2 regions of the Gordonia sp. SID5947 genome follow, and region 2 is predicted to be linked to the other one. Evidence: predicted binding sites of a transcription regulator. Region 2 holds the regulator's gene; the other holds the start of a gene.
What was found. Region 2 encodes LexA, which represses DNA repair genes until DNA is damaged. Its sites were predicted from a motif close to CGAACANNTGTTCG; they were not measured.
Positions count from the first base shown of each region.

Region 1 (14,683 bases), 760 kb from region 2:
CGCAGTGGCGAGCAAACCCTCGATCTGGGTCTCGATCTCATCGACCGCGCCCACGTCGGTGAGGATCGCCCGGGCGCCGCGGACCTCATCGTCGGTCAGCGGTCTGCCGATGGCAGCACGGAGTCGGGCGGCGAGTGCCGGATCGCGCTCGCCTGCCCGCGCCAGGCCGACGGCGAGCAGCGCGGTGCGCTTGCCTGCGACCAGGTCGTCACCGGATGGTTTGCCGGTTCGTTCGGGATCGCCGAAGACACCCAGGAGGTCGTCGCGCAACTGGAACGCGACGCCGAGGTCGTGGCCGATCGAGCGGAGATCGCTGATCAGTGGTGCCGGGGCCGAGGCGAGGGTCGCCCCGAGTTCGAGCGGCCGGGCGACCGTGTAGGCGGCGGTCTTGAACCGCATCACACGGTAGGCGGCGCCGACCGATTCGTCGCCCCCCGCCTCGTTCACGATGTCCAGATACTGGCCGCCGAGGACCTCTGTGCGCATCGACGACCACACCCGCCCGACCGCTGCGGGCAGGGCACGCGGAGCGGATTCGCCCGGCTCGGTCGCGTCGCCCGGACGATGTCCGTGGACCATGTCATCGGCCCAGGCGAGGGCGAGGTCACCGAGCAGGATCGCGGCGGCCACCCCGTGATGCGCGGCGTCGCCCGCCCATCGGTCGTCGAGGTGGCTGCGCTCGAACACCCGGTGCACGGTGGCGTGGCCGCGTCGGGTGTCGGAGCGGTCGATGATGTCGTCGTGGATCAGGGCACACGCCTGCACGAGTTCGAGGGAGGCGGCGACCCGAAGTGCGTCGTGTGCGGAAGGGGCTTCCGGTCCGGGGGCCGGGTCGCGCGCCGACGATTCCAGGCCGGCGAGCCAGCCGGCATAGGCGAAGACGGGACGAACTCGTTTGCCCCCCTGCAGGACGAAGTCACGAAGGACCTCGCCTGCCGCACCCACCTGGGGATCGATGTCGGCTGCGACCGGGATCGCGCGCGCGAAGAAGGCCTCGAGGGCGGCCTCGACGGCTGAGGGTACGGCCTCGAGGGTGTCGGGGGTCGGCAGCGCGGACGTCACCCTGCCAGGCTAGTGCCGCGGACGGGGTCGGTCGGGGAGCCCGGCCCCGACGGTGCCGGAGCTGTGGTCCGTACAATGTGCGGGTGACCTCATCCCCAGTCAGGGCTCCCTCGATCGTGGACCGTTTGTCGGCACCCCACCGCGGCCCCGTCCCGTTTTCTGTGGAGTTCTTCCCGCCCAGAGACGCCGACGCCGAAGCGAGGCTGTGGCGCGCGGTGCGCACGTTCGAGCGACTGGGCCCGGCCTTCGTCTCGATGACCTACGGTGCAGGTGGTTCCACCCGCGACCGCACGGTCCGTATCACCGGCGAGCTCGCCGCGCAGACCACCCTCTTGCCGGTGGCCCACCTCACCGCGGTCGATCACAGCATCGACGAACTGCGGGCTCTCGTCGGGGCGTACGCCGATCAGGGCATCACCAACATCCTTGCGCTCCGGGGAGATCCGCCGGGGAATCCGCTCGGCGAATGGGTTCAGCACCCGGAGGGTGTCGCCTACGCCGAGGAACTGGTCCGGCTGATCGACCAACTCGGCGATTTCCATGTCGGTGTCGCGTCGTTCCCGGAGGGGCACCACCGGGCACCGTCGCTCGAGGACGACACCCGCACCCTGGTGAACAAACTGCGAGCCGGCGCCGAGTACTCGATCACCCAGATGTTCTTCGATGTCGAACACTTCCTTCGGCTGCGGGACCGGTTGGTCCGTGCCGACCCGGAGCAGGGGGCCAAGCCGCTCATCCCCGGGATCATGCCGATCACGTCGCTGGCAAGTGTGCGGCGGATGGCCGAGCTGTCGGGGTCGGTGATCCCAGCGGATGTGCAGGCGCGATTCGCGGCCGCCGCAGGTGACGGCGCGGAGGAGAATCGCGAAGCGGTTCGAGCCGTCGGCATCGACTTCGCGACCGAGATGGCCCAACGCCTCGTGAGCGAGGGCGTTCCGTGCATCCACTTCTGCAGCCTCAACTTCGCCAAGGCGACCAGTGAGGTTCTCGAGCGCCTCGGAGTGGACACGTCGTCGGCGCTGAGCGCAACCGTCGGCTGAGGCCCCGGCGGCCGTGGATCAGCGCCCGGCGGAGCCCGCCGTGGTGGTCTGTTCGGACGTCCCGGGTTTTGTCGTCGCAGATCCGGTGCTCGGCGGGCCGGAACGTCGCGGTCGTCCCGGACGGGGACTGCGATCCCGTTTGAGGTAGGCGAGCCAGCCCACGATCGCCACCGTCGCGAGACAGAGCAATGCCAGGAACCACGACCAGCTGCTGACCGCGGCCGTGGCCGGGTCGGGGTAGGTGGCGTCGGCGGTGAAGTCCGAGGGCTTGCGCGGCTCCGGCGTCCAGGTGACGGTGCTGTCGCTGATCTGGTCGCCGTTGGTGGCGCTCACCGGACCGCCGAACGTCACGGTGAGTTCGACGAGGTCGCGGTTGGGTGTCAGATCGGTGAGGTCGGCGGAGCCGCGGAAACGGACGACGTCGCCGCTGCGCTTCGCCGCCAGATCCATGCTCATCGCGGATTCGCCGAAGGACGCCGACACGATGTCGCCGAGTTGGCTGAACTGTCCGGCTGTGAGATCGGTGAAGACCGCTCGGGTGCCGACGCGCGGAATCACCTTGTCGTTGGCGGCGCCCTCGCCCGGGGCGGCGCTCGCACCCGGGCTCGCCGGGGCCGACGGCGTGGGGGAACTGCCGGGGGCGGCAGTCGTCTCGGACTCCGGCCGGGTCGAGTAGTCACTGAGGGTGACACTCGACCCCATCGACTCTGGGACGTCGAGCTTGGGTGCGCCGCGAGGGTTGTCCGGAGAGGTCGCCACGACGATGGTGCCGGAATACCGGTCGCCGACGGTGGTCGAGCGTTCCAGACAACCCGTGAGCAGGGGACCGGCAGCCATCAGGGACACCAGCAACAGGACCGCGGACCTACGGGAAGACGAGCGCACGTTGCTCATCGTGCCAGATGCGCGTGAGCAAGCCGATGCCGACGCGCACGGTCACCTGCGAAGCGCCAGGTGCGCCGAGATCCGGCCGCTGGCGCCGGTCACGCCGCCGCCGGGATGGGTCGACGCCCCGGCGAGCAGGATGCCGTCCGCACCCGGGACGGAGTGTGCGGACAGGTCGGGGTGGGGGCGCCAGAAGAACATCTGATCGATGCTCATCTCGACGTGCATGATGTTGCCGCCGAGCAGACCGAGCTCCTGCTCGAGGTCGTCCGGGGTCTGGATGTGGGTGTGTTCGACGTGTTGGCTGAATCCGGGCGCGTGCCGATCGAGTTCCGCGCCGATCGCGGCGGCCGCATCCCGCCCGGCCTCCGCCCATGATCTGCCGCCTGCGAGTCGATAGGGATGCCACTGAGCCCAGATGTTGACGAGGTGTCTGCCAGGTGGGGCGAGCGAGGGGTCGATCGCCGAGTATCCCATCGCCACGCAGGCCGGGCGTTCGGGCAGGTCGCCGACCGACGCCGCGGCGTGGGCCCGTCGGAGCTGCGCGCGATCGGTCACCAGCAGGGCCAGCGCCGAATGAACGCCGTGCGCGGGGAGATCTGACGGCAGGTCGCGATAGGCGGGTAGGGCATCGGTGCCGAGCCGCACGGCCATACCGATGCCGTCCCCGATGACGATCTGCGACCGCCAGCGTTTCGCGGTCTCCTGGTCGTAACCCCCTGCGGTCAGTAGGTCGAGGGTGGTGGCGATGTGACAGGCGGCGATCACTTTGCGCGCGCAGTGGCCCTCGCCGTCGATCGTCCGGACCTGCCAGTGGTCGCCGCAGCGGGTGATCGTGGTGGCGGCCCGCCCCAACAACACCTCACCGCCATCGCTCCCGAGCCGGTTGAGGAGCGCTTCGGTGAGTGCGCCGCTGCCGCCGATGGCGCGCCCGGGCGGGATGTCGTGCTGAAGTGCGGCGAAGCCGATCATCGGAGCGGTGCCCGGTGCGCTCATGGGCGGCCCGGATTGCGCACCGAACCAGGCCAGTGCCGCCTTGAGCGGTTCGGAGGTGAACCACCGATCGAGCAGGGCGTCGCCCGAGGACATCAGCTCCTGCGTGAGGGAGAGCATCGCGCCCGTCCGGCGCCCGATGAGCCCTGTGCGCGCGGAGTCGGCAGTGCGGGTGAGACCGGTGAATGCCGCGGCGAACCGCCCGGGACCCGCGGGGAGTAGAAGGAGCGCATGACGGCCTTGGCCCGGGGCCGCCACACCTCGACGAACCGGCGGTAGGCCTCGGCGTCGGAGGCGCCGACCGCGCGCTCGATCGACTCGCAGGTCGCGGCGAGATCGGTGCGGAAGATGATCGGCCCGGTCCGGTCTGTCGAGGGGGCGAACGCCCACGGGTCACAGTCGACGTAGCGCAGTCCGTGATCGGCGAGTGCCAGTTCGTCGAGGATCGGGGAGTGGCGGATCATCAGGTGCGCCGACGACCCGCGATCGACCCGGTAACCCGGGAAGCGTTCGATCGTGGAGACGGCGCCACCGGCGACCTCGTCGCGTTCGATCACGCGCACCGATCGGCCGGCCCGAGCGAGGTAACCCGCCGCGACCAGTCCGTTGTGGCCCGCCCCGACGACGATCGCGTCGAGTGGCTGATGGGTCCGATCGCCGTCGGGACTCACATCGGGTACCTCCGTCTGGTCGTCATGCACGGGTCGGTTCGTCGGGCACCAGTGGAAGCGGCCGCCCCAGGAAGGCGAAGGGCCGCGGGTCTCCGGTGAAGGTGAAGTGGCGCAGGATGTCGACGAAGCCCATGCGCCGGTAGAGTGCCCACGCCCGATTGTCCTCGGCGGGCGCCTCGGGTGTCGACAGCAACACCTGGGCCTCTGGGCGACCGGCGAGCAGCCGGCCGAGTAGCCATTGTCCGATCCCGCGGCCCTGGGCGGTCGGGTGTACGTGCAGTTCGGTCAGCTCGAAGTAGTCGTGGGTCATCGCCTCGACGAAGGAATCGGAATGCCCCGCCTGACGGAGGCCGATCCGGAGCTGCTGATTCCACCATTGGTCGCGCGCGCCTCGATAGCCGTAGGCGATGCCGACGAGGAGCTCGTTGTCTGAGATGGCCACCGGCCGGGACAGCCGCCTGCGCGCCATCTGCGGGGAGGTGATCTCGGTGGGCGGCACCGTCGCGACCGCCCCGATCGCACGCCAGCCCGGCCGGGTGATGTGGTCGCGCCAGAGTGCCGCCCGGTGGATCTCGGTGCCGCGGGGATAGTTCATCGCGGTCACGTAGATGTCGAGGGCGGGTTCGAGCCAAATCCGGGAATCCTGGCCGGTCAGATCAACGAGGCGGATCGTCAACGAACGTCTGTCCTCTCGTCGGACACTGGAGATCGGGGTCGCCCGTCGCCTTGAAGGTGACGGAGGTGCTAGCTATATTGAATATGTCGAACGGGTGTTCGATGAATCAGCCTCCGCAAGCTGTTCTGTCCCACCCGCCGACATCGGGCGCCGGCCCGACGGCGACGAGGGAAGCGTTTGCTGTCGGGCCGGCGTTGTATACAGCAGTCGCACGTGCACAACGGCGGACGACTGACCACGGGGAGGTGGACATGCCCAATTCGACTCCGACGACCGGGACCACGACGGACATCGATCCGATCGTGGTGGGCCGTAGCCGTGACCTGCTCGACCGCGCCCAGAACCTGTTCGACAACGCCGACGGTGTGGACGACTCCGCCGAGCGTTTCCGCCAGTACTACCTCACCGCCCTGCGTGCCGCGGGTGCCGCACTGGAGATCCATGAGCCGTCGAACCGGCCGGTGCGGCGTCGGCATTCCCGCAGCGCCTGGAACCGCGTGCCGGTGGTGGTACCGGAACTCGACGACCACGCCGCCTACTTTGCCGCCCGCTCGCGGACGCGTCTCGACATCGAGGCCGGCCTGGTCCGCGCGGTCGACGATCGGATGCTGCAACAGATGCGCCGGAAGGTCATCGAGTTGCTCGATGCGGTCGAGGCCCTGCTGATCTCGTACGAACAAGGCAAGTTGCCCCACCAGGCCGCCCGTACGGATCGGACGGCCTGACGGTATGATCCGAGCCAACCTCGGGTAATGGTGGTCGCCGGGTGAATCTCCTCGTATCATGAGAAATTGAAGCCGCAGACGGCGGCAGACGGCGTCGACATCGAGCAGGACCGGCAACGGCGATGCGGTCGGGTCGGTGGAGTGGGAGTTAGGAGGGTCGGTGCCTCTTTCGGAGCACGAGCAGCGGATGCTCGAACAGATCGAAAGCGCTCTGTATGCCGAAGACCCGAAGTTCGCGTCGAGCGTCAAACGCCGTCGCCTCGGACGGTCCAGTGGCCGGCGCCGCCTGCAAGCGGTCGCCATCTTCGTTGTCGGTCTGGTCCTCCTCGTCGGTGGACTCGTCGTCGAGGTGCGCGTCGGTGGCTTCCCGATCATCAGCCTGATCGGCTTTCTGGTCATGTTCGGGGCGGGGTTGTTCGCACTCTGGGGTGGCGGCACCCGGTCGGCGGGAGCTGACGGTGCGCAAAGCCCCGGTGCCAAGGAGTCACGTGGCAGCGGACCCAAACGAAAGTTCTCCGAGCGCATGGAAGAGCGGTTCAACCGCCGGTTCGAGCAGGAGTAGAACTTCCGCCGGGTGAGTTCCCGGCTGTCAGGTCGTTTCCAGACCGCACACCAGGCCGGTGTGCGGTCTTTTTCGTGTTCCCCCTCCGCGGCGGAACCTTTGTGGTGCCCCGCCCGGCGTTCCCCCTCCGCGGCGGAACCTTTGCCGCGCCCCACCCTGCGTTCCCCACCGCGCCCCACCCGATTCCCCACCGCGCCCCACCGGAGCGCCCCACTACGCCCCACCGCGGCCAACCCTTGCGTCACACCTGGAACTTTGGCGCTTTTCAGCACCATTGCCACCACGCGAAGTTGGCTGCGACGCGCCGTGTCGCGCGGTGCGGCCGCACCAGATCAAGCCACTGAACTGGGCTTTTACGATCGTGAGGGGAATGCGTGGGCGTCGGGGGTGGAAAGTGGAGGAAAGTGGGGTACTGTGGCAGCACTGGGTGAGACGGACCGGACGTCGAACTCGGTAGGGCAGGAGGTGGCGACATGTCCGTGCGATTTGTCGGCACCTACACACCCAAGTTGGACGACAAGGGGCGGCTCACGTTGCCCGCCAAGTTCCGCGACGCGTTGGCAGGAGGGGTGATGGTCACACGAGGCCAGGACCGCAGCCTGTCGGTGTATCGGGCCGACGAGTTCGATGCGATCGCGGAACGGACGATGGCGGCATCGCGGAACAACCCCGAGGCTCGGGCCTATCAGCGGTACTTCTTCGCGAGTACCGATGAGCAGCGGCCCGACGGGCAGGGCCGGATCACCCTGTCGGCCGAACACCGGACCTACGCGGGCCTGTCCAAGGAGTGCGTGGTGATCGGCGGGTTCGACCACCTCGAGATCTGGGACGCGCAAGCATGGAGCGACTACCAGAGCCGGCACGAGGAGGACTTCTCCGCCGCAGGCTCGGCCGCCCTGGACGCGTTGCTCTAGCAGGCACGCGATCGGGCAGACAGATGAATACGGGATCGGATGGGTCGAGGCCTCGGCCCGGAGCGACCCTGGCGTACTTCCCCAACGCCAGGTGCGCGATCGGGCCGAGACCCCGCCTCATCGGAGAAGCCCCGTTGCGAGCCCCTACCGCCCGCCACCGACGAATCGAACCGCACAGTCCGAGGAGGAGGTCGGTGAACGCACGCCACGAGCAGCCGGACGGCGAATCCGACCGGCGCTCTCCGCACACGGAGCCGGGCGACGCTGTCCGCCGGTCCGGCGAGTTCGGACATCTGCCGGTGATGGCCGACCGGATGGTGGAACTCATCACGGCGGCATTCCCCGGGGCCGGCAGCACCCCCGTCTTCGTGGACGGCACGCTCGGTGCCGGTGGTCACACCGAACTCATCCTGCGCGCCGATCCTCGTGTGCGGGTGATCGGTATCGACCGGGACAGCAACGCCCTCGACATCGCACGCGACCGGCTGTCGGAGTTCGGTGATCGGATCACGTTCCATCAGGCCCGATTCGACGAGATCGGCGAGGTGCTCACCGACGCCGGCGTCGACCTCGTCGACGCGGTGCTCTTCGACCTCGGTGTGTCGTCCATGCAACTCGACCGCCCCGACCGCGGTTTCGCCTACGCGGTCGACGCGCCGCTCGACATGCGGATGAACTCTTCCGAGACCACAACTGCGGCAGACATTCTCAATACCTATTCACACGGCGACCTGGCGCGCATCCTCTCCGAGTACGGCGAGGAGCGGTTCGCCGGGAAGATCGCGTCGGCGATCGTGCGGGAGCGTGACCGGGAGCCGTTCACCACCAGCGCCCGCCTCGTCGAGCTGCTCTACGCCGCCATACCGGCCGCCACGCGCAGGACCGGCGGGCATCCCGCGAAGCGTACCTTCCAGGCGTTGCGTATCGAGGTCAACCACGAACTCGATGCGCTCCGTCGCGCGCTGCCCGCGGCGCTGTCGGTCCTGCGGGTCGGTGGGCGGGTCGCCGTGATGAGCTATCAGTCGTTGGAGGACCGGATAGTCAAGCGGGAGTTCGTCACTCGCACCACATCTACGTCACCGCTCGGACTCCCGGTCGAATTGCCGGATTCCGCACCGGATTTCCGTCTGATCACCCGCGGCGCCGAGCGAGCGAACGACCAGGAACAAGCGGAGAACCCTCGGTCAGCCCCGGTGCGTGTCCGGGTGATCGAACGTGTCGACGAGAAGGATCGCGCATGACCCTGTTGCAGGACATCGAGATCGACGATGACCATGTCGGTGCGGACGAGATCCGCCGGAGCCGACGGCATTCGGGATACGAGAGCGAACGGGCGACCCGGTCGCGCGCGGCGCAGCGCGCGATCGATCGTCGGCGCAAGCGACTCGAGCGCGATGAGCGGGCCGACCAGATCGCCGGCCGGTCAAAGGCGAAGGCGATGCCCGTGGCGGGTCGTCCGCTCTCGGTGCGTGCCCGAATCGCCGGAATTCCCTTCGTGGTACCGGTGCTCGCCCTCCTCGTGGTCGGCCTCGGCCTGAGCCTGCTGCTCTCGACGAAGGCCGCGGCCGATTCGTATCGACTCGGTGAGGAGCGTCAGGCGAATCAGGCGCTGCTCGATCGCCGTGACTCGCTCAAGCGGAGTTACGAATCAGGCGACTCGGCACCAGAACTGTCCGACAAGGCATCTCGTCTGGGCATGATCCCGGCGAAGAACCCGGCTCGGATGGTCGTGAACGGCACCGGACGGCCGCGGGTGATCGGCGATCCCGAAGCCGCGCAGGGTCGCGCCATGCGTTCGATCAACCCGCCGACCGGTCCCGATCCGGTGTCCAGCATCGACCCGAAGAAGGTCGACGACTCCGAGGGGCTTCCGGGCGGCACCATGTCATCCACTGGCACGCAGCAGGATTCGTCGACGGAGCCGTCGTCCGGATCGGCTGCCGGCGCGACGTCGAACCCGGCGCCCGCCCCGACGACGGCGCCCGGCGCGTCGTCGGCCACCACGCCAGATGCCGCGGCACCGGGACCGGGGGCGGCCGCGCCGCCCGCGCCCGCCGTCCGCCCGGCGCCCAACGTACTGCCGACGAACCAGAACGCGCCGGGCGCAAATTCGCCGGAATCCCGCTAACAGCGTGGACAATTGGCAACCATGACACGTGCCGTCTTCCAGCGTTTCGACGCGGGTTCGTCAGGTCGCGGTCGAGGCGGCCGTGGTGGTGCCGGAGGTGGTCGCGGAGGTTCCGGCGCCGGCGCAGGCGGCCCGCAGCGTCCTGAGACATTTCTGGGTCGAAGCCGGATCGCCGGGGCGCTGGTGATCCTCGCGGTGATCGCAGTGGCGGTCCGGATGATCGTGGTGCACACCGTGGAAGCGTCGTCGATCTCGGCCCAGGCGGCCCAACAGCGGGAGTACACCCAGATCCTCACCGCCAAACGCGGCGCCATCCTCGATCGCAACGGCCGTCCGTTGGCCTACACCGACGAGGCGCGATCGCTCACCTTCCTGCCCAAGGCGGTGCGCAAGACGATCGACGAGGCGCACCAAAAGGATGCCGCGTTGCCCGATGTGGACGACCGCCTCGGTGAGATCGCGAAAGGCGTGTCCTCGGCGCTCGGCGGCTCGATCAGTGAGCAAGATCTGTTGTCGAAACTCAAGAGCGACGACACCTTCGTCTATCTCGCCCGATCGGTGAGCCCCGAGGTGGCCAACAAGATCACCGAGGAGTTCCCGGAGGTGGGGGCAGATCCGCAGAGCATCCGCCTCTATCCCGGAGGGTCGTTGGGCGCCAACATCATCGGCGACGTGAACTACGACGGCAACGGCCTGGTCGGCCTCGAGGCATCCCTCGATTCGCAACTGGCGGGTACCAACGGTTCCAAGACCTACGATCGAGGTTCCGACGGGGCGATCATCCCGGGCAGCACCCGCAATGTGCATCCGGCGATCAACGGCGCGACCGTCCGGCTCACGATCGACTCCGATGTCCAGTGGTTCGTGCAGAGTCAGGTGTCGGCGGCCAAGGCCGCATCGGGTGCCAAGAACGCCTCGGCCGTGGTGCTCGACGCCAAGACCGGCGAGGTGGTCGCGATGGCGAACGACAACACGTTCAACGCATCGCAGCCACTGGCAGACCAGCAGAACGCCGACCTCGGCAATCGTGCGGTCACATCGCCGTTCGAGCCCGGTTCGGTCAACAAGATCATCACCGCCTCGGCCGCCATCGAGTACGGCGTCACCACACCGACGGAGGTCCATCGCGTCCCCGGCAGCATCAACATGTCGGGTGTGACGGTCAACGATGCCTGGTCTCACGGTGTCGAGCCGTTCACGACGACGGGGATCTTCGGCAAGTCGTCGAACGTCGGGACCCTGATGCTCGCCCAGAAGGTCGGGGAGAAGCGGTTTGCGGACTTGGTGGACAGATTCGGTCTCGGGCAACGCACTGGTGTGGGGTTGCCCGCCGAGAGTGCCGGCGAGGTCCCGGCGCTGAGTCAGTGGTCGGGCGGTTCGTTCGCGAATCTGCCCATCGGACAGGGCTTGTCGATGACGTTGCTGCAGATGACGGGGATGTATCAGACCATCGCCAACAACGGCGTCCGGGTGCCGCCGCGGATCATCGAGTCCGAGCGGCGCGATGGCCGCGACACCGAGGACCTGGCTCGGCCAGACGGCGTGCGAGTGGTCAGTCCCCGGACCGCGGAGACGGTCCGGAACATGTTCCGGGCTGTCATGCAGAAGGACCCGATGGGCGTACAGCAGGGGACCGGTTACACGGGAGCGGTCGCGGGTTACCAGATGTCGGGCAAGACGGGTACCGCCCAGCAGGTCGACCCGAGTTGTGGTTGCTACTCGAATTCCAACTACAACATCACCTTCGCGGGTATCGCTCCGGCCGATAACCCCCGCTACGTGATCGGCATCATGCTGGACAATCCCAAGCGCAGCTCCGACGGTAGCGGTGGACAGTCGGCGGCACCGATGTATGGCACCATCGCGTCGTGGTTGCTGCAGCGCGACCGTGTACCCCTCTCGGGTCCCGCGCCGCGGCTGACCCTGGAGGCGCGCTGACCGCAGGGGGTCAGGCGACGAAGGGCGCGCACCGATGTCGATCGCGTGCGCATCCATACTCACCCGTAACGGACAGGGTTCGCGCTGACGGTATCGTGAGTGCGTTCCGGCGAGCCCGACCCGGGCCGCCCGAGTCGAGCAACGAGGGAGGCGGGAGGCACAGATGGCGTCTACTCGCCGTACCCGGGCGAAGCCCGGCACGGGAATGCTTCGTCCGAGCACCGTGGCACCGACGCCGGTATCCGTGTTGTCCACGGCAACCGGCGCACGAGTGGATCTCATCGGCTCCGCGTCCGCGGACACCGAGGTCACCGGCGTGACCTTGCGTGCCCAGGACGTGGTTCCGGGGATCTGTTCGCTGCGCTGCCCGGCGGGCGCACCCATGGCGCCCGCTTCGCAGATCAGGCGGTTGCCGCCGGTGCAACCGCGGTGCTCACCGATCCGGCGGGGCGCGCCGAGCTGACCGAGGTCCTCGGTTCCGACGCGACATGCGCGGTTCTCATCCATCCGAATCCGCGAGAGGTACTCGGTCCGGTCAGCGCCCGGATCTTCGGCTACCCGTCGTTGCGACTGAAGCTGATCGGGATAACCGGCACCTCGGGCAAGACCACGACCGCCTACATGGTGGAGGCGGCCCTGCTCGCCGCGGGGCACTCGGTCGGCCTGATGGGCACGGTGCAGACGCGTATCAACGGCGTCGCACAGCCCAGTGCACTCACGACGCCCGAGGCCCCGACCCTGCAGGCGATGCTGGCGACGATGCTCGAGCGTGGTGTCGATGCGGTGGTGATGGAGGTGTCGAGCCACGCCCTCGCGCTCGGTCGCGTCGACGGTGCCCAGTTCGCGATCGGGGCGTTCACCAATCTCTCGCAGGACCACCTGGATTTCCATCACTCGATGAGGGCCTACTTCGACGCCAAGGCACGACTGTTCGCGCCGTCGTCGCCGACGCACGCGGTGCGGCCGATCATCTGCGTCGATGACGAGTGGGGACGGCGGATGGTCGACATCGCCCGTTCGGACAAGCAGTCACCGCCGGTGACGGTGTCGACCGGGCCGGTGCCGGCTCACTGGCATGCCGGGCCGTCGACGGTGGACGCCGACGGCGCCCAGCACGTGACCGTCACGGGGCCCGGCGGCGACCAGGAGCTGGTGGTACCCCTGCCCGGGCGCTACAACGTGGCGAACGCCCTGACCGCGGTGGCCATCGCCGTCGGCGCAGGCGTCACCCCGGCGGCGGCGATCGGTGCGATCGCCGACGTCTCGGTTCCCGGCCGGCTCGAGCGGATCGACCGGGGACAGGATTTCCTCGTCGTCGTCGACTATGCCCACAAGCCGGCCGCGCTCGAGGCGGTGATCGCCACCCTGCGGGACCAGACCCGAGGGCGGATCGCGGTGGTGGTCGGTGCGGGTGGCGACCGGGATGCGGGTAAACGGCCGATGATGGGTGAGATCGCCGTTCGCGGTGCCGAACTCGTCATCGTCACCGACGACAATCCGCGCACCGAGGACGCGGCGGCCATTCGCGCAGAGGTCCTCGGCGGTGCCCGCGCCCCCGATGTCGGCGGCCCAGCCCACGAGGTCAGGGAGATCGGCGATCGGGCCGCGGCCATCGCCGCGGCTATCGCCTGGGCGGAGCCGGGTGACACCGTGCTCATCGCGGGCAAAGGACATGAGACCGGGCAGGAGGTCGACGGCGTCAAACACCCGTTCGACGACCGCCTGGTCGCCGGGGCCGCACTCGATGCATCGATCGCACAGCCGACCACGGGGGAGGGCGGTTCGTGACCACCACACCGACTGTTCTCGTCGCGTCGTCGGTTCGTGTCGACGACGTGCGGGTCATGCTGCGTCGACTGGTCGAGGCAGGCGCTACGCCTGCCGGCGCCGATCAGGTCCGTACCTGGGCGATCCTGGGCGAACTCGCCGCCGACGACGGGCTCACGGAGAACGAACTCGTCGTCGAACACGACCGTCTGGGCCGGCAGATCGTGCGGCTGGCCGTCGACAAGACGCTGTGCGTCGGAGAGTCGCGCGCGGTGCGCGCACTGCACCAGGGGACCGTCATGGAGGGGTCGTGGGGCGACGAGGTCCGGATGGTCGCGACCGTCGATGAGGCACGTGATCTGCTGACCTCCGACGAGTGGCGCCCAGGGCCGGGCGACGTGGTCCTGCTGGCCGCGGCCGACCCGGCGGTCGCGGAACTCGTGGAGCTCTGGCCCGAGCCCGGGGGCATCGCGGGTGGCAGCGCCGAGCACGAGACAACCGGGCGCGCGGGCACCACGACCGAAGGTACGGGGGACGGGCCATCGAGCATGTCGACGACGAGGACGAACGAGTGAGGGCGGCAAGGGTGACAGGGCAGACAGGGATGACGCGGTGACACAGATCCTGATCGCGGGTGGCATCGCGCTCGCGGTGTCGATCCTCCTCACACCGTTCCTGATCCGGTTGTTCACCCGGCAGGGGTTCGGGCAGGAGATCCGGGTCGAAGGCCCGCAGAGCCACCAGACCAAACGCGGTACCCCGTCGATGGGTGGCGTGGCGATCCTGGTCGCGTTGTGGGCGGGCTATCTGGGCTCCCACATCGTCGGGATGTTCACCGGCGGAACGGGCGTCACCGCGTCGGGACTGCTCGTCCTGGGCTTGGCCACCGCGCTGGGCGGCGTCGGGTTCCTCGACGACATCATCAAGATCCGCAAACACCGGAATCTCGGTCTCAACAAGACCGCGAAGTCGCTGGGGCAGTTCGCCGCCGCGATCCTTTTCGGCGTGCTGGTGCTGCAGTTCCGCAACGACGCCGGGTACACACCGGCGAGCACGAATCTGTCGTACGTCCGGGACATCGACGCGATCTCCATGTGGGCGGTCGTCTTCGTGGTGTTCTGCTGGCTCGTGGTCGCGGCGTGGTCGAATGCGGTGAATTTCACCGACGGCCTCGACGGGCTCGCGGCCGGCTCGATGGCGATGGTGCTGGGTTCCTATGTCCTGGTCACCTTTTGGCAGTACCGCAATGCGTGCTCCGGAGGGCCCAAGTCGACCCAGGAGATCACGCCGGGTTGCTATGTGGTCCGTGATCCACTCGACCT
Region 1 is NZ_WWHU01000001.1:444,549-459,231, forward strand. It holds gene GTV32_RS02160 (polyprenyl synthetase family protein) at 1-1,062, opposite strand, end outside; gene GTV32_RS02165 (methylenetetrahydrofolate reductase) at 1,146-2,102, shown strand; gene GTV32_RS02170 (DUF3153 domain-containing protein) at 2,121-2,996, opposite strand; partial or broken gene GTV32_RS02175 (NAD(P)/FAD-dependent oxidoreductase) at 3,039-4,651, opposite strand; gene GTV32_RS02180 (N-acetyltransferase) at 4,674-5,327, opposite strand; gene GTV32_RS02185 (SAV_6107 family HEPN domain-containing protein) at 5,579-6,052, shown strand; gene GTV32_RS02190 (DUF3040 domain-containing protein) at 6,213-6,614, shown strand; gene mraZ (division/cell wall cluster transcriptional repressor MraZ) at 7,088-7,528, shown strand; gene rsmH (16S rRNA (cytosine(1402)-N(4))-methyltransferase RsmH) at 7,822-8,769, shown strand; gene GTV32_RS02205 (hypothetical protein) at 8,766-9,656, shown strand; gene GTV32_RS02210 (penicillin-binding protein 2) at 9,678-11,594, shown strand; partial or broken gene GTV32_RS02215 (UDP-N-acetylmuramoyl-L-alanyl-D-glutamate--2,6-diaminopimelate ligase) at 11,758-13,382, shown strand; gene GTV32_RS02220 (UDP-N-acetylmuramoyl-tripeptide--D-alanyl-D-alanine ligase) at 13,439-13,936, shown strand; gene mraY (phospho-N-acetylmuramoyl-pentapeptide-transferase) at 13,974-14,683, shown strand, end outside.
Region 1: the regulator LexA is predicted to act here: its motif matches at 5,415-5,428, upstream of GTV32_RS02185 (SAV_6107 family HEPN domain-containing protein).

Region 2 (14,683 bases):
CCAGATCTGCTGCCGCAGAACCAAAATGGCGTCGATAAGCGACGGCTACGAACGACCGGAGCGCCGCCGTGGACGGCTGATTACTTCTATTGGCCATACCTATCAATATAGTGCGTATCATCACGTATCACTCTTGCCGAGATTCCGGCACGATGGTGCATGTCTGACGACGAAGTGCGTCTTCCGTATGACGCATCACGATGATCGAAACACCAAGGAGCGAAACAGAGCATGGCTTTGCTGACCATCGGCGACCAGTTCCCTGCATACAATCTCACCGCGGTCATCGGCGGCGATCTGTCCAAGGTCGACGCCCAGAAGCCCGACGACTACTTCACCACAGTCACCAGCGACGATCATCCCGGGAAGTGGCGCATCGTCTTCTTCTGGCCCAAGGACTTCACCTTTGTGTGCCCCACCGAGATCGCCGCTTTCGGCAAGCTGAACGACGAGTTCGCCGATCGTGACGCGCAGGTACTCGGTGCCTCGGTCGACAACGAGTTCGTCCATTTCCAGTGGCGGGCACAGCACGAGGACCTCAAGACCCTCCCCTTCCCCATGTTGAGCGACCTCAAGCGCGAACTCGCCTCCGCGGCCGGTGTTCTGAACGCGGATGGAGTGGCCGACCGCGCCACCTTCATCGTCGACCCCAACAATGAGATCCAATTCGTCTCGGTCACCGCCGGTTCGGTCGGCCGCAACGTCGAGGAGGTGCTCCGCGTCCTGGACGCGCTGCAGTCCGACGAGTTGTGCGCGTGCAACTGGAAGAAGGGCGACCCGACCATCGACGCGGGCGAACTGCTGACCGCGAGCGTCTGAGAGGAGATCGTATGAGCATCGAGAATCTCAAGGAAGCACTGCCCGGCTACGCCAAGGATCTCAAGCTGAACCTGGGCTCGATCACCCGCACCACGGCGCTGAGCGAAGATCAGCTGTGGGGCACCCTGTTGTCCACCGCGGCCGCGACGCGTAATGCCAAGGTGCTGACCGAGATCGCCGACGAGGCAGCCGACACGCTGTCGGCCGAGGCCTACGACGCCGCGCTGGGCGCGACGTCCATCATGGGGATGAACAACGTCTTCTACCGCGGCCGCGGATTTCTCGGCGGCAAGTACGACGACCTACGCCCCGGCCTGCGCATGAACATCATCGGCAACCCGGGCGTGGACAAGGCACTCTTCGAGTTGTGGTCGTTCGCGGTGTCGTCGATCAACGGTTGTGAGCACTGTGTCGGCGCGCACGAGAACACCCTGCGCGAGGCGGGTGTCGACCGTGAGGCCATCTTCGAGGCTCTCAAGGTCGCATCGATCGTCGCCGGTGTGGCCCAGGCGATCGCGACCACCGAGGCTCTCACCGCGGTCTGACGCGCCACACAGATCTGCCCCCGACTCGTCGAAAGAGCCGGGGGCAGATTCGTTCGTCAGAGGGTCAGGCCAGTGCTGCCCGCATCCGGTCGGCGAGCTCGCCGACCTCATCGGTCGTCATCACGAAGGCGGGCGAGATCTGCAGCGCGCCCTGGCCCGCGGCACGCCCACTGACACCGTGCTCACGCAGCCTGCCCACCATCGGCACCGCCTGCGCGGGGTCGGCCAGTTGGACCGCGGTGACCGCGCCCATGCCGGTGCGGACCTCGGACACCGAGTCAAGATCGGTCAGCGGTGAGAGCGCCTGAGCCAGATCGCCCTCCAACCGGGTCGCCTCGGCCAGCAGCCCTTCGCGCTCGATGATGTCGAGGTTGGCCATCGCGGCCGCGGCGGCACCGGCGTGGCCGCCGTAGGTGTAGCCATGACGCCACCACACCCCGCCGGCGAAAAACGGCTCGGCGATGTGTGGCGCGATGAAGACCGCACCCATCGGCACATATCCGGACGTGAGGCCCTTGGCGGTGGTCATCATGTCGGGCGCGAGATCGAAACGGGTCGATGCGAACCAGGATTCGCCGCCGATCCGGCCGAAACCGGTGACGACCTCGTCCGCGACGAACAGCACATCGTGGTCGCGGCAGATCTGCCGGACCTCCGCGAGGTATCCCTCCGGGGGCAGGTAGATCCCGCCCGCGCCGATGATCGGTTCGCAGAAGAACGCCGCGATGCGATCGGCGCCCAGTCGCTCGATGAGGCCGAGGAGGCTCTTTGCGTTGTCCCACTCCACCGACTCGGCGTCGTGCATCAGCTCGCCGTAACCCTCGCGGTTGACCGGGATGCCCGCGAGCGCCGTTCCCGCGACGTGCATGCCGTGGTAGGCCTTGGTACGGCCGACGATGATGTTCTTCTCCGGCTTGCCCTGCTCGTGCCAGTACCGGCGGGCCAGCTTCGCCGCCGTGTCGACCGAGTCACTGCCACCGGAGGTGAAGAAGATCTTGCTGTCGGGGACCGGCGCGATCGAGGCCAGCCGTTCCGCGAGTTCGGCGGTGACGTCGGCGGTGATGTCTCCGAACCCCGAATAGTGCGCCAGCCGGCCGAGCTGATCCGCAACCGCCTGTGCCACCTCGGTTCGACCGTGGCCGATGTTGGTGAACCAGAGACCCGCGGTCGCGTCGAGATACTCGCGCCCGGAGGCATCCCAGATCCGCGTTCCTTGTCCGCGGGTGACCACGAACGGCCCCTTGGTGGAGACCGAACCCATATCGGCGAAACCGTGCCACAGTGAACCAGCCATGCCCCAATCATGCCGGGCGTGCGCCGAGTCACCTCCCTCGACCCCATATCCTGGACTGATCATGCCCGTTCCGACCGCAGAGGACCGACGAGCGCTCAACGACCGCCTCGCCGACGTGACCATCCTCGACGCCCACCGTTTGCGCCGACGTATCGGCAAACTCGGCAACTCCCCGAAACCGGCGGCCTGGGACAAGCTGGTCGCCGACGTCGACGCCGCATCGCACCGGCTCGAGCGTCGACGAGCCACGGTACCGACGATCACCTTTCCGCCGGACCTCCCGGTGTCGGCCGCTCGTGACGAGATCGCCGCCGCCATCGCCGACCACCAGGTGGTGGTGATCGCGGGTGAAACGGGATCGGGCAAGACCACCCAGCTCCCCAAGATCTGCCTCGAGCTCGGTCGCGGAATCCGAGGAGCCATCGGTCACACGCAGCCACGTCGGATCGCCGCGAGTTCCGTCGCCCGTCGCATCGCCGACGAAACCGACACCGAGCTCGGTCAGGCGATCGGGTACTCCGTGCGGTTCACCGACCGGGCAGGCGCGAACACACTCGTCAAGGTGATGACGGACGGCATCCTGCTCCGTGAGATCGGCACCGACCCCCTGCTGCGCCACTACGACACGCTGATCGTCGACGAGGCCCACGAACGCAGCCTCAACATCGACTTCATCCTCGGGTACCTCAAGCAACTCCTGCCTCGCCGCCCCGACCTCAAGGTGATCATCACCTCTGCCACGATCGAGCCAGACCGGTTCGCCCGACATTTCGCGGCCGACGCCCCCGCCGAGGTGCCGATCCTCGAGGTGTCCGGACGCACGTATCCCGTCGAAGTCAGGTACCGCCCGTTCAGCGACGACCGGGATCCCGATTCCGATCATCGCGACCTCGATCAGGTCCAGGCCGTCGACGAAGCGGTGAGTGAACTGTGGGCGTCGCATCGCTCGGGTGACATCCTCGTCTTCCTGCCGACAGAGCGAGACATCCGCGAAACCGCGGACGCCTTGCGGCACCGGGTGTCCGCAGGTGCCGAGATCGTCCCTCTTTTCGCGCGGCTGTCGATCGCCGACCAGCAACGCGTCTTCGCGCCGTCGAGCGGACGGCGGATCGTCCTCGCGACCAATGTCGCCGAGACCTCACTGACCGTGCCGGGCATTCGGTACGTCATCGACACCGGCACCGCTCGGATCTCCCGCTACTCCACCCGGTCGAAGGTGAATCGTCTTCCCATCGAACCGATATCGCAGGCCTCTGCCCGGCAACGCGCCGGGCGTTGCGGTCGGGTCGCGCCGGGCATCTGCATCCGGCTCTATTCCGAGGAGGACTTCGAGAACCGTCCGGGGTTCACCGATCCGGAGATCCTCCGGACCAACCTGGCCGCCGTCATCCTCCAGATGGCCGCGCTGCGCATGGGTGACGTGTCAGCGTTTCCCTTTGTCCAGCCCCCCGATGCGCGCGCCATCCGTGACGGCATGGCCGTGCTCGCCGAGCTCGGCGCCATCCAAGCAACCGATCGCGACGATCATGAGCCGGTCCTCACCCGGATCGGTCGGGACATGGCACGGATACCGGTCGATCCTCGCCTCGCCCGCATGCTGATCTCCGCACATGAACTCGGATGTCTCGACCACGTCTTGGTCATCGCGGCGGCACTGTCGGTGCCCGACGTCCGGGAACGACCGGCCGAACATCGCGAGGCGGCCGCCGCCTCCCACCGCAGATTCGCGGTGCCCGGTTCCGAGTTCCTCTCCTACCTCGAACTCTGGTCGTATCTGAACGACCGCCGCACCGAGCTGTCCGGGAATCGTTTCCGCCGGATGTGCGAGACCGAGTTCCTACATTTCCTCCGGATCCGGGAATGGCAGGAGCTGCATCGTCAGCTGTCGCGCATCGTTTCCGATCTCGATTGGACAGCCTCCGGATCACCGCGCGACGCCGATGCGATCCATCGTTCCATCCTGTCCGGGCTGTTGGGCAACATTGCAGTCCGCCAGGGTGATTCGCGTGACTACACCGGCGCGCGCAACACCTCGCTGGCGATCTTCCCAGGCTCGTCGTTGGCCCGTAAACCGCCACCGTTCATCATGGCTGCGGAAATCCTCGAGACATCCCGACTCTTCGCGCACACCGTCGCCGGTATCGATCCCCTCTGGGCCGAAAAGCTCGCGGGCGACCTCGTCCGCCGGTCGTACAGCGAGCCGCATTGGTCTGCCAAGCGCGGCGCGGCGATGGCCTATGAGCGGGTGACGCTCTACGGCGTCACCCTCGTCGCCGCGCGGCGCGTGCCCTTCGGCACCATCGACCCGCTGACATCGCGGGAGATGTTCATCCGCCATGCACTCGTCGAGGGCGACTGGCGCACCGATCATGTGTTCTTCCACCGCAATCGGGATCTTCTCGAGGCGGCCGCCGACGTCGAACACCGCGCGCGGCGCCGCGACCTGGTGATCGACGAGCAACAGCTCTTCGAGTTCTATGACGCCCGGGTCGGAGCCGACGTCGTGTCGGCGCGGCATTTCGACACCTGGTGGAAGAAGACGCGACGCGAACACCCGGACCTGCTCGACCTCACGCCGGAGGATGTCGCGGCCGACGTCACGGTGGCGGACAACGACTTCCCCGGAGCCTGGCAGCAGGGCGAGACCCGACTCGAACTCCGCTACCGGTTCGAACCGGGCGCAGCCGACGACGGCGTGACGGTCGTGATCCCCCGGCCGCTGCTCGATCACATGCGGCCCGCGGGTTTCGACTGGTCGGTCCCCGGTCTGCGTTCCGAACTCGCCACCGAGCTCGTGAAGTCGCTGCCCAAGGCACTCCGGAAGTCCATGGCGCCCGCCCAGCGGTTCGCCGATCTCGCCGTGTCGCGGCTGACCCCTCGCTCGGAACCGCTGGTGACCGGGCTGGCTCGCGAATTGACGTCCATCACGGGCATGACGGTGTCCCCCGGTGACTTCTCTCTCGAACGTGTGCCGCCGCATCTGACGATGAACTTCGCCGTCAGCGACCGCAGCGGCGCCGTGCTCTCGACCAGCAAGTCGCTCGCCGACCTGCAGAAGCGATTCGCCGGTTCCGACGACACGCCGGAAACACGCACCGTCCACACGTCGTGGACTGCCGAGGGCATCGGCGACCTTCCCGAAACGACCACGACAACTGTTGCGGGCCAGACGATCACCCGCTATCCGGGACTGGAGGTCACACGGGACGCCGCCGGCAGGCCGGTCGGCGTCCTCCGGATCGACGCGGTCACCGCAGCCGAACGCGACCACAAGCTGGCGGAGGCGGTGATCGTGCTGCTCGAGTCGACGATCCCGACGCTCTCCAGAAAGATCACCGGCACCCTGGACCCGGCGGGACGATTGGCATTGAGCCAGAGCCCTTATCGGCACGCGGACGATCTCCTGGCTGATTGCACGCGCAGGGCGATCCGAGACACCGTCGCCGCCAGGAACATCACCACCATCCGCACTCCCGGTCAGTTCACGCGATTACGCGACGAGCTCCGACCGATCGTGACCGACGCTGCCCCAGAGTATTTCACGCTCGCAACCGACGTTCTCCGTCATCTCGCCCCCCTTCGATCAGAGATCGATCGGGACAGCGGTTCGGTCGCCGCCGACGACGTGGCCGAGCAGCTGGAGAATCTCGTCTTCGACGGTTTCGTCGCGGCCACCCCGCGTGGGCATCTGACCGAGATCCCTCGCTACCTCCAGGCGGCCGAGAACCGATTGGCCGACCTCTTCGGATCGTCGAGCCGTGACCATGATGCTCTCGCCGCGGTCGACCGGGTGATCGCACACTGGAACCGGAAGGTCACCCAGTTGCCCGCCGGAAGACGCGACGCCTTCAACGAGTACGCGCACTGGATGGTCGAGGAACTCCGGGTAGGCCTGTTCTCGCAACGCCTCGGAACCGCGTACCCCATCTCCGAGAAGCGGGCGCTGCGGGCCTTGGACACGTTCCGCTGAGCAACCGCGCAACGCAGCACGATCAGCGAGGCCATCATTCAGAGACGGTCGACCCCGCCGCGTCCACGGTTTTCTCCTGCGACAGGTCGTCGATCTCCCGCTGGAAGTCCGCCAGGGAGTCGAACGACCGGTAGACCGAAGCGAAGCGCAGGTAGGCCACCTCGTCGAGCTCACGCAGCGGTTTGAGAATCGCCAATCCCACCTCGTTGCTGGGGATCTCGGCCGACCCCGAGGAGCGCACGGCGTCCTCGACCTGCTGCGCGAGCTGCGCCAGCGCATCTTCGGCCACGGCACGGCCCTGACAAGCGCGGCGAACACCGCGCATCACCTTTTCGCGACTGAACGGCTCGGTGACCCCATTGCGTTTCACCACCGACAGCACGGCGCTCTCGACCGTCGAGAACCGGCGACCACACTCCGCGCACGAACGGCGCCGTCGGATCGCCTGCCCTTCATCGGCGACACGCGAGTCGATGACCTTGGTGTCTTCGTTCTTACAAAACGGGCAGCGCATGTCGTCCTCACGCACATCTCTGGACACTCCGGCGCACCGGATGCTCGCTACGCCGTGCCGGTTTCCGGCTGGAACCTGTGACATGGAGGATACCGCCCGCCGCTCAGCGGTATGCGGGCGCGATGAGCGCCTGGCCCACTCGAAGGCCCGACGACGGCAGGGCATTGCGCTCCACGATCTGGTCGATGACCGACTGGCGAGGCATGTCCGGCGCCACGCGATCGGCGATCGAACTCAGGGAGTCACCCTGACGCACATGCACCACCTCGGTACCGACCGGCTCGGGTGCGACGGACGCGGCGTAATTCGATCCCACGATCGCGACGACCCAGACGAGTGCGGCAAGCGCACTCCCGACCAGCACCGCCAGGGCGGCCGCGCGCCTGCGGGCATACACACGCCGTTCGCCTGCCGGTGCCGCACACCTGGTGCCGGCGAGCCGGGCGCCCTCCCCCCGGCGCCCGGCCGGACGCCCGTCTCCCGGACGGGTCGGCTCGACGCGTGCGGCACGGCGAGGATGCGCGCGGCCTGCCGACGTGACCGGTCGTCGCGGGGCGACGATCGGCGACTCACGGTGCGGGGCTCCCCTGCGCGACGTCCGGCCGACGGGCGTCTCGCGGTTCGGCGTCTCGCGGGTCGGTGCCTCGCGGGTCAAGGTGGCTGTGCTCATCGTGTCCTCCTGGGATCCGAATCGGCCGTTCCCTCGATCACATGTTCGATGGAACGCATGTTCGATTAGTAGCACGATGCTCCGACAAAGTCCCGACACGCGTCGAACAAATGTTTGAACCTCTCGGCCGGTTCGGTTAACCTCGGGCCTGAGACAGATCGATCGACCAGCAATTTTGCGAGACGAACTCGATTCCGGCGACCGCCGACGAGACGGCAGCCGACAGGAAGGACTCAGCGATGAGCGACAAGGTCGGCGGGCGGCGTGGAGCCTCCCGCGGGATCCACGAGGCCGCAGGTACCCCCGACGGGTCGTCGGATCCGGCACCGGTCGTCGCGGATCCCGAGGTCGCCGAGGCCGCACTCACCCCCCGGCAGCGCGGGGTCCTCGAATTCATCCGTCAGTCCGTGCGGGACCGGGGCTATCCGCCGAGCATCCGCGAGATCGGCGACGCGGTCGGACTGACGTCGACGTCGTCGGTGGCCCACCAGCTCCGTACGCTCGAGCGCAAGGGCCTGCTCAAGCGCGATCACAACCGTCCCCGTGCGGTCAACATCCAGGACGGCGACCACACCCCGCCGGGCGGCGCGGCCGCCGGGCTCGCGGATGGTCAGGAGTTGCCGACGCCGACCTTCGTGCCCGTACTCGGACGTATCGCCGCCGGAGGGCCGATCCTGGCCGAGCAGGCCGTCGAGGACGTGTTCCCCTTACCTCGGGAACTGGTGGGCGAGGGATCCCTGTTCCTGTTGCGCGTCGTCGGCGAATCGATGATCGACGCCGCGATCTGCGACGGTGACTGGGTGGTGGTCCGCCAGCAGAACGTCGCCGAGAACGGCGACATCGTCGCGGCCATGATCGACGGCGAGGCGACCGTGAAGACGTTCAAGCGCAAGGACGGTCACGTCTGGCTCATGCCGCACAACGATCTGTTCGATCCCATCCCGGGCGACGAGGCCGCAATCCTCGGCAAGGTCGTCACCGTCATGCGGCGCGTATAGGGTCAGCTGGCTAACGCCGCCGCCGCCGCGGCCCGGGCGGTTGCGGGATCGGCGGTCTGCAGTACCGCGGCAGCCGCCGACCGGCACTGCTCGAGGGTCACCTCCGAGAGGCGCGCGCCCACCGGCGCCGCGGCCGCGGGTGCCGCGGACAGGGAGCTGACGCCCATACCGACGAGCACACACGCCAACAGCGGATCGGCGGCCGCCTCCCCGCACACCCCGACCGGCTTGCCTGCGGCCTGGCCGGCGCGGGCAACCATGTCGATCAGCGACAGTGCCGCCGGCTGCCACGGATCCGTCAGGGCGGCAAGTTCGGCCGACATCCGATCGGCCGCCATCGTGTACTGCGTCAGATCGTTCGTGCCGATGGACACGAAGTCGACCTCCGCCAGTATCGCGGGGCCAGGATCGCGGCGGCCGGCACCTCGACCATGACCCCCGCCACCAGTCCGCGCCGACGCACCTCGTCGGCGAATTCCGCTGCCTCGGAAGCGGATGCGATCATCGGGGCCATCACCCACGGCGTTGCTCCACTCTGCTGCGCAGCCGCCGCGATCGCGTCGAGCTGCGTGGCGCGGACCTCGGGATGGTCGATGGTGATCCGATTGCCTCGCACCCCCAATGCGGGATTGGCCTCATGGGCCTGTGTCACGAACGTGAGCGGTTTGTCGGACCCGGCGTCGAGTGTGCGGATCACGACTTTCCGATCGGCGAACGCGTCGATCACCTCGCGATACAACTCCGTCTGTTCGTCTGCCGTCGGGGCCTCGGCCCGATCGAGGAACGCCAATTCCGTGCGGAAGAGCCCGACGCCCTCGACGGGGTGTTCGGACGCGTTGCGTGCCGACGGCCCGTCGGCGACGTTCGCGAGCACCGAGACCGGATGCCCGTCCGCGGTGGCACCGGGCCCAGACCACGACGCGACCGCGGCCGCCTTCCGCCGGCTCTCGTCGACACCGGCGAGTGCCTTCGCCTCGTCCGGCGCGACCTCGAGAGTGCCCGCCGTGCCGTCGACGAGGACCTTGGTGCCCACCGCCACGGTCTCGAGTGCCGCCATCGCCACAACACACGGAATCCCCAACTGCCGGGCGATGATCGCGGTGTGACTCGTCGGTCCACCGAGACGTGTGACCAGCGCGGTGATGAGTGTCGGATCGAGGCCTGCGGTATCCGCCGGGGCGAGATCGTCGGCGAGCAGCACGGACGGCACCGACGGTTCCGGTACGCCGGGCTCTGGCACCCCCAGAAGCTCGGCGACCACCCGGTCGCGGACGTCATTGAGATCGGTGACGCGTTCGGCCATCAGTCCCCCGAGCTTGGTGAACATCGCGGCGAACTGCTCTGTCGCGGCCACGGCCGCAGCCGGCGCCGGGGTGCCCTTGGCGATCAGGGCCGACGCGGCACCCACCCACCCGCGGTCTTCGGCGAGACCGGCGGTCGCGACGAGCACCTCGGATGCAGCGCCCGAGGCGTGTGAGCCCCGGTCCCGGAGCCGTCGCGCCACCGCGGCGGCGGCATCGGTGAATCTTCTGGTCTCGATCTCCCGCTCGTCCTCGGCGACGGCGGCCTCGACGCTCGGGTCATATTCGGGTCGGGCGCCCGGCCAGATAGCCGGACCGAACGCCAACCCGCCCACCACCGGGGTCCCCTGCAAAACCTGCGTCCGTTCCACGGCAGTCCTATCTGTCCATCGGCGCGAGATCGGTCCCGACATCGCATGAAGGGGTCTTCTCGCCATCAGGCCCCATGTGGAATGAGGCCGCGATCAAAAGTTCTGTGATCCAAGTTACAAGAAAACCTTGACTTGTCAACACAAACAGGCGTAAACACAGACATAGCAACATTCAAATCCACAGACTTCAAAATTCACCGACTTCAACAGACAGGGACGCCGTGTACGCCGAAGAACGTCAGCAGGCGATCGCCGATCAGGTGCGGACCGACGGCCGCGCATCGGTCGCTGCACTGGCCACGCTGTTCGACGTGACCAGTGAGACGGTGCGCCGGGATCTGGCAACTCTCGAACGCGCCGGACACCTCCAGCGCGTTCACGGCGGCGCGGTTCGGCCGGGGTCGACACCGGTGGTCGGCGAGCTCGGTATCGATGAGCGTCAGATGACCCACACGCACGAGAAGGTCGGTATCGGGCGTGCTGCCATCCGTTTCCTTCCGCCCGACGGTGGCTCCGTGTTCTTCGACGCCGGCACCACCACCTACCAGGCCGCCCTCGCTCTGCCGCGCGATCGCCGGTTGACCCTGATCACCCACAGCATCCCCATCGCCGCCGCACTGGCCGGTCACGGCTCCTCGGATCTACACATCCTGGGTGGTCGAGTCCGCGGGCTCACCCAGGCGACCGTGGGGTCCGAGACCGTCGCGGCGCTGGAGCGACTGCGCATCTCGACTGCCTTCGTCGGCACCAACGGGATCAGCGAGTCTCACGGACTGTCCACACCCGATCCGGATGAGGCCGCCATCAAGGCGGCCATCGTCCGGGTGGCCAATCGCGTTGTGGTGCTTTCCGATTCATCAAAGATCGATCGCGAGGATCTGTCCTCGTTCGCAGACCTCGCGGATGTCGACGTGTTGGTCTCCGACGCCGGGCTCGACCCGGACACCTCCGCGGCCCTGGCGGCCCGCGGCATCGATGTCGTGATCGCGTGACCGGAAGGACCCCATGACACCCTCATCTGCAACGCCGGCGATCCTGACCGTCACCGCCAACCCGAGTCTCGACCGGACCCTCGAACTCGCGACGCCTCTGCGCCACGGTGAGGTGCAGCGTGCCAGTTCGGTGCGTGCCGAGCCCGGCGGGAAGGGCATCAACGTCGCGCGAGTGGTGTCCGAGGCCGGTCTGCCGACCCGGGCCGTGCTGCCCGCACGGACCGGCGACCCACTGCTCGGTGCACTCGACACCGTGGGCCTCCCCTATCTCACGCTCCCGATCAACGGCGCCGTCCGGTCCAATGTGACGATCGCCGATCCCGACGGCACGACCACCAAGATCAACGCGCCCGGTTTCGATCTGAACCCGGCCGAGGCGCACGCCCTCGTCGATGTGATCGTCGAGAACGCCGACGGTGCGAGGTGGGTGGCCCTGTGCGGGTCCCTGCCACCGGGACCATCCGACAACTGGTACCGCACCGTGATCGACGAGCTCGACGGACTCGGCTGCCGTGTCGCAGTGGACACCTCGGGCGGACCGCTGACCGCGACCGTCCGTGGTCGCGTGGATCTGTTGAAGCCCAACGACGAAGAGCTGGCCGGGGCCACCGGCGCCGATTCCGCGCGTCTCGTCGCCGCGGTGTCACAAGGCGACCATGCGCCGTTGATCACCGCGGCACGCACTCTCGTGGACCGCACCGGAGCCGCCGTCCTCGCCACCCTCGGTGCGGCCGGAGCCGTGCTGGTCACCGACGCGGGCGCCTGGTTCGCCACACCACCACCGATCGTGCCCCGCAGCACGGTCGGTGCCGGGGACTCGGCGCTGGCCGGGTACCTGATCGCCGAGACCCGGGGAGACACCGAGGCGCAACGTCTGCGTACCGCGGTCGCCTACGGCTCGGCCGCCACTGCTCTTGCCGGCACCCAGCCGCCCGAGCCGGAGCACCTCGATCTCGACGGGGTGACGGTCACCGACCTGTCGGGAGCCGCCCACGTCGGATGACCCCGACCATCACCCACGCGGACCCATCATCACCCGACGACACCCATCCCGATGTAGAAGGAAACCCGATGTCCGAACAGATCATCACGACGCAGACGGTGAGTCTCGACGTCGACGCCGGCGCCGACCCGGCGGCCGTGATCGGCTATCTCGCCGGAGCACTACAGTCCGCAGGACGCACCACCGATGCCACCGATCTCACCCGGGGCGCACTCGATCGCGAGGCGAAGTCCGCGACCGGGCTGCCCGGAGGAATCGCGATCCCCCATGCCCGGGCCGAATCGGTCACCCAGGCGAGTCTCGCGATGGCGCGGCTGTCCGCGAAGGTCGACTTCGGCGCCCCCGACGGTCCGGCGGATCTGGTCTTCCTCATCGCTGCGCCGTCCGGCGGTGCGTCCGAGCACATGAAGTTGCTGAGCTCCTTGGCACGCTCTCTGGTCCGGCCCGATTTCGTCGCGTCGCTTCGCGCTGCGGAGACCGATGAGCAGGTCGTGCGACTCGTCGACGATGCGATCAATCCCTCGCCTGCCACAACATCTGGGACGGCGGCCGGCGCGGCGGCGGTAGGCGTGGCGGCAGCAAGCGGTCCGGCCACAAGCGGTCCGGCCGCGACGTCGGCGACGACAGAGTCGCAGTCGGGTGCCACCGGCACGTCTTCCACAGATGCGGCCGCCGTGCGACGCCGGTCGATCGTTGCGGTCACCGCGTGTCCGACCGGTATCGCCCACACCTACATGGCGGCGGACGCGCTCACATACGCGGCCGAACGCGCCGACGTCGACTTCCATGTGGAGACACAGGGCTCGTCCGCGACAACCGCGTTCGATCCGCAGGTGATCGCGAAAGCGGATGCCGTCATCTTCGCCACAGACGTGGGCGTCAAGGGCAAGGATCGCTTCCACGGCAAGCCCGTCATCTCCTCCGGCGTCAAGCGGGCGATCAACGAACCCGACACGATGATCGCCGAAGCAGTTGCGGCAGCGGACAATCCGAACGCCGCCGTGGTGGCCGGATCCGGCGACCATGTCCCGGAGGGTGTGGCGGACACCGGTGGTGTCGGCCTCGGCAAGCAGGTCCAGCAGGCGCTGATGACCGGTGTCAGCTACATGATCCCGTTCGTCGCGGCCGGCGGCCTGCTCATCGCCCTGGCCTTCCTCCCGTTCCTGGGCGGCTATGAGATCGCGAACTCGACCCTCGACACATCCGGGGCGCTCAACGACGGCCAGTTCATCGCGTTGAACAACAGTCTGTGGGACCTACCCGCCGGTGGGCTCGGCCAGTACATCGGCGCGGTGCTGTTCGCGGTGGGTGGCCTCGCCATGAGCATGCTGGTCCCGGTCCTCGCCGGTTACATCTCGTTCGCCATCGCCGATCGGCCCGGAATCGCTCCCGGCTTCGTCGCGGGTCTCGTGTCGGTCGCCGTGGGCGCAAGTTTCATCGGCGGTCTGGTCGGCGGTCTCATCGCCGGTGTCGCGTGCCTCTGGATCGCCCGACTCCCGTTGCCGCGGTGGGCACGAGGGCTGATGCCGGTCGTGATCATCCCGCTCCTGGGCAGCCTGATCATCGGCGTGCTCCTGTACATGCTGCTGGGCAAGCCGCTCGCATGGCTGACCGACCAGATGACCGACGGCCTCAACAGCATGTCCGGAGGCTCGGCGATCGTCCTGGGCATCGTGCTCGGCCTGATGATGTGCTTCGACCTGGGTGGCCCGGTCAACAAGGCGGCGTATCTGTTCGCCACCGCGGGCCTCGCGATCGGCGGTGACGCGCAACTAGAGATCATGGCCGCGGTGATGTGTGCCGGCATGGTCCCGCCACTCGCCCTGGCCCTCGCCACCGTGCTGCGGCCGAAGCTCTTCACCGAGCCGGAACGCGAGAACGGCAAGGCGGCCTGGCTGCTCGGCGCGTCGTTCATCTCCGAGGGCGCGATCCCGTTCGCGGCGACCGACCCGTTCCGTGTCATCCCGTCGATGATGGCCGGTGGCGCGCTGTCGGGAGCACTGATAATGGCGTTCGGCGTCACCCAGCGCGCCCCGCACGGCGGCATCTTCGTGTTCTTCACGATGAACCACTGGGTCCTGTTCCTGGTCGCACTCGCCGCCGGGATGGCACTGTCCGCGGTCCTCGTCATCGCGGCCAAGCAATGGGGCACGGCCCGCACACAGGCCACGTCCGTATCCGAACCGGAGACCGTCGCCGCCTGAGG
Region 2 is NZ_WWHU01000001.1:1,203,232-1,217,914, forward strand. It holds gene GTV32_RS05590 (hydrogen peroxide-inducible genes activator) at 1-121, opposite strand, end outside; gene GTV32_RS05595 (peroxiredoxin) at 232-819, shown strand; gene GTV32_RS05600 (alkyl hydroperoxide reductase) at 831-1,364, shown strand; gene GTV32_RS05605 (aminotransferase class III-fold pyridoxal phosphate-dependent enzyme) at 1,429-2,658, opposite strand; gene hrpA (ATP-dependent RNA helicase HrpA) at 2,720-6,628, shown strand; gene nrdR (transcriptional regulator NrdR) at 6,663-7,142, opposite strand; gene GTV32_RS05620 (LysM peptidoglycan-binding domain-containing protein) at 7,246-7,812, opposite strand; gene lexA (transcriptional repressor LexA) at 8,052-8,810, shown strand; partial or broken gene ptsP (phosphoenolpyruvate--protein phosphotransferase) at 8,813-10,524, opposite strand; gene GTV32_RS05635 (DeoR/GlpR family DNA-binding transcription regulator) at 10,704-11,474, shown strand; gene GTV32_RS05640 (1-phosphofructokinase family hexose kinase) at 11,488-12,477, shown strand; gene GTV32_RS05645 (fructose-specific PTS transporter subunit EIIC) at 12,546-14,681, shown strand.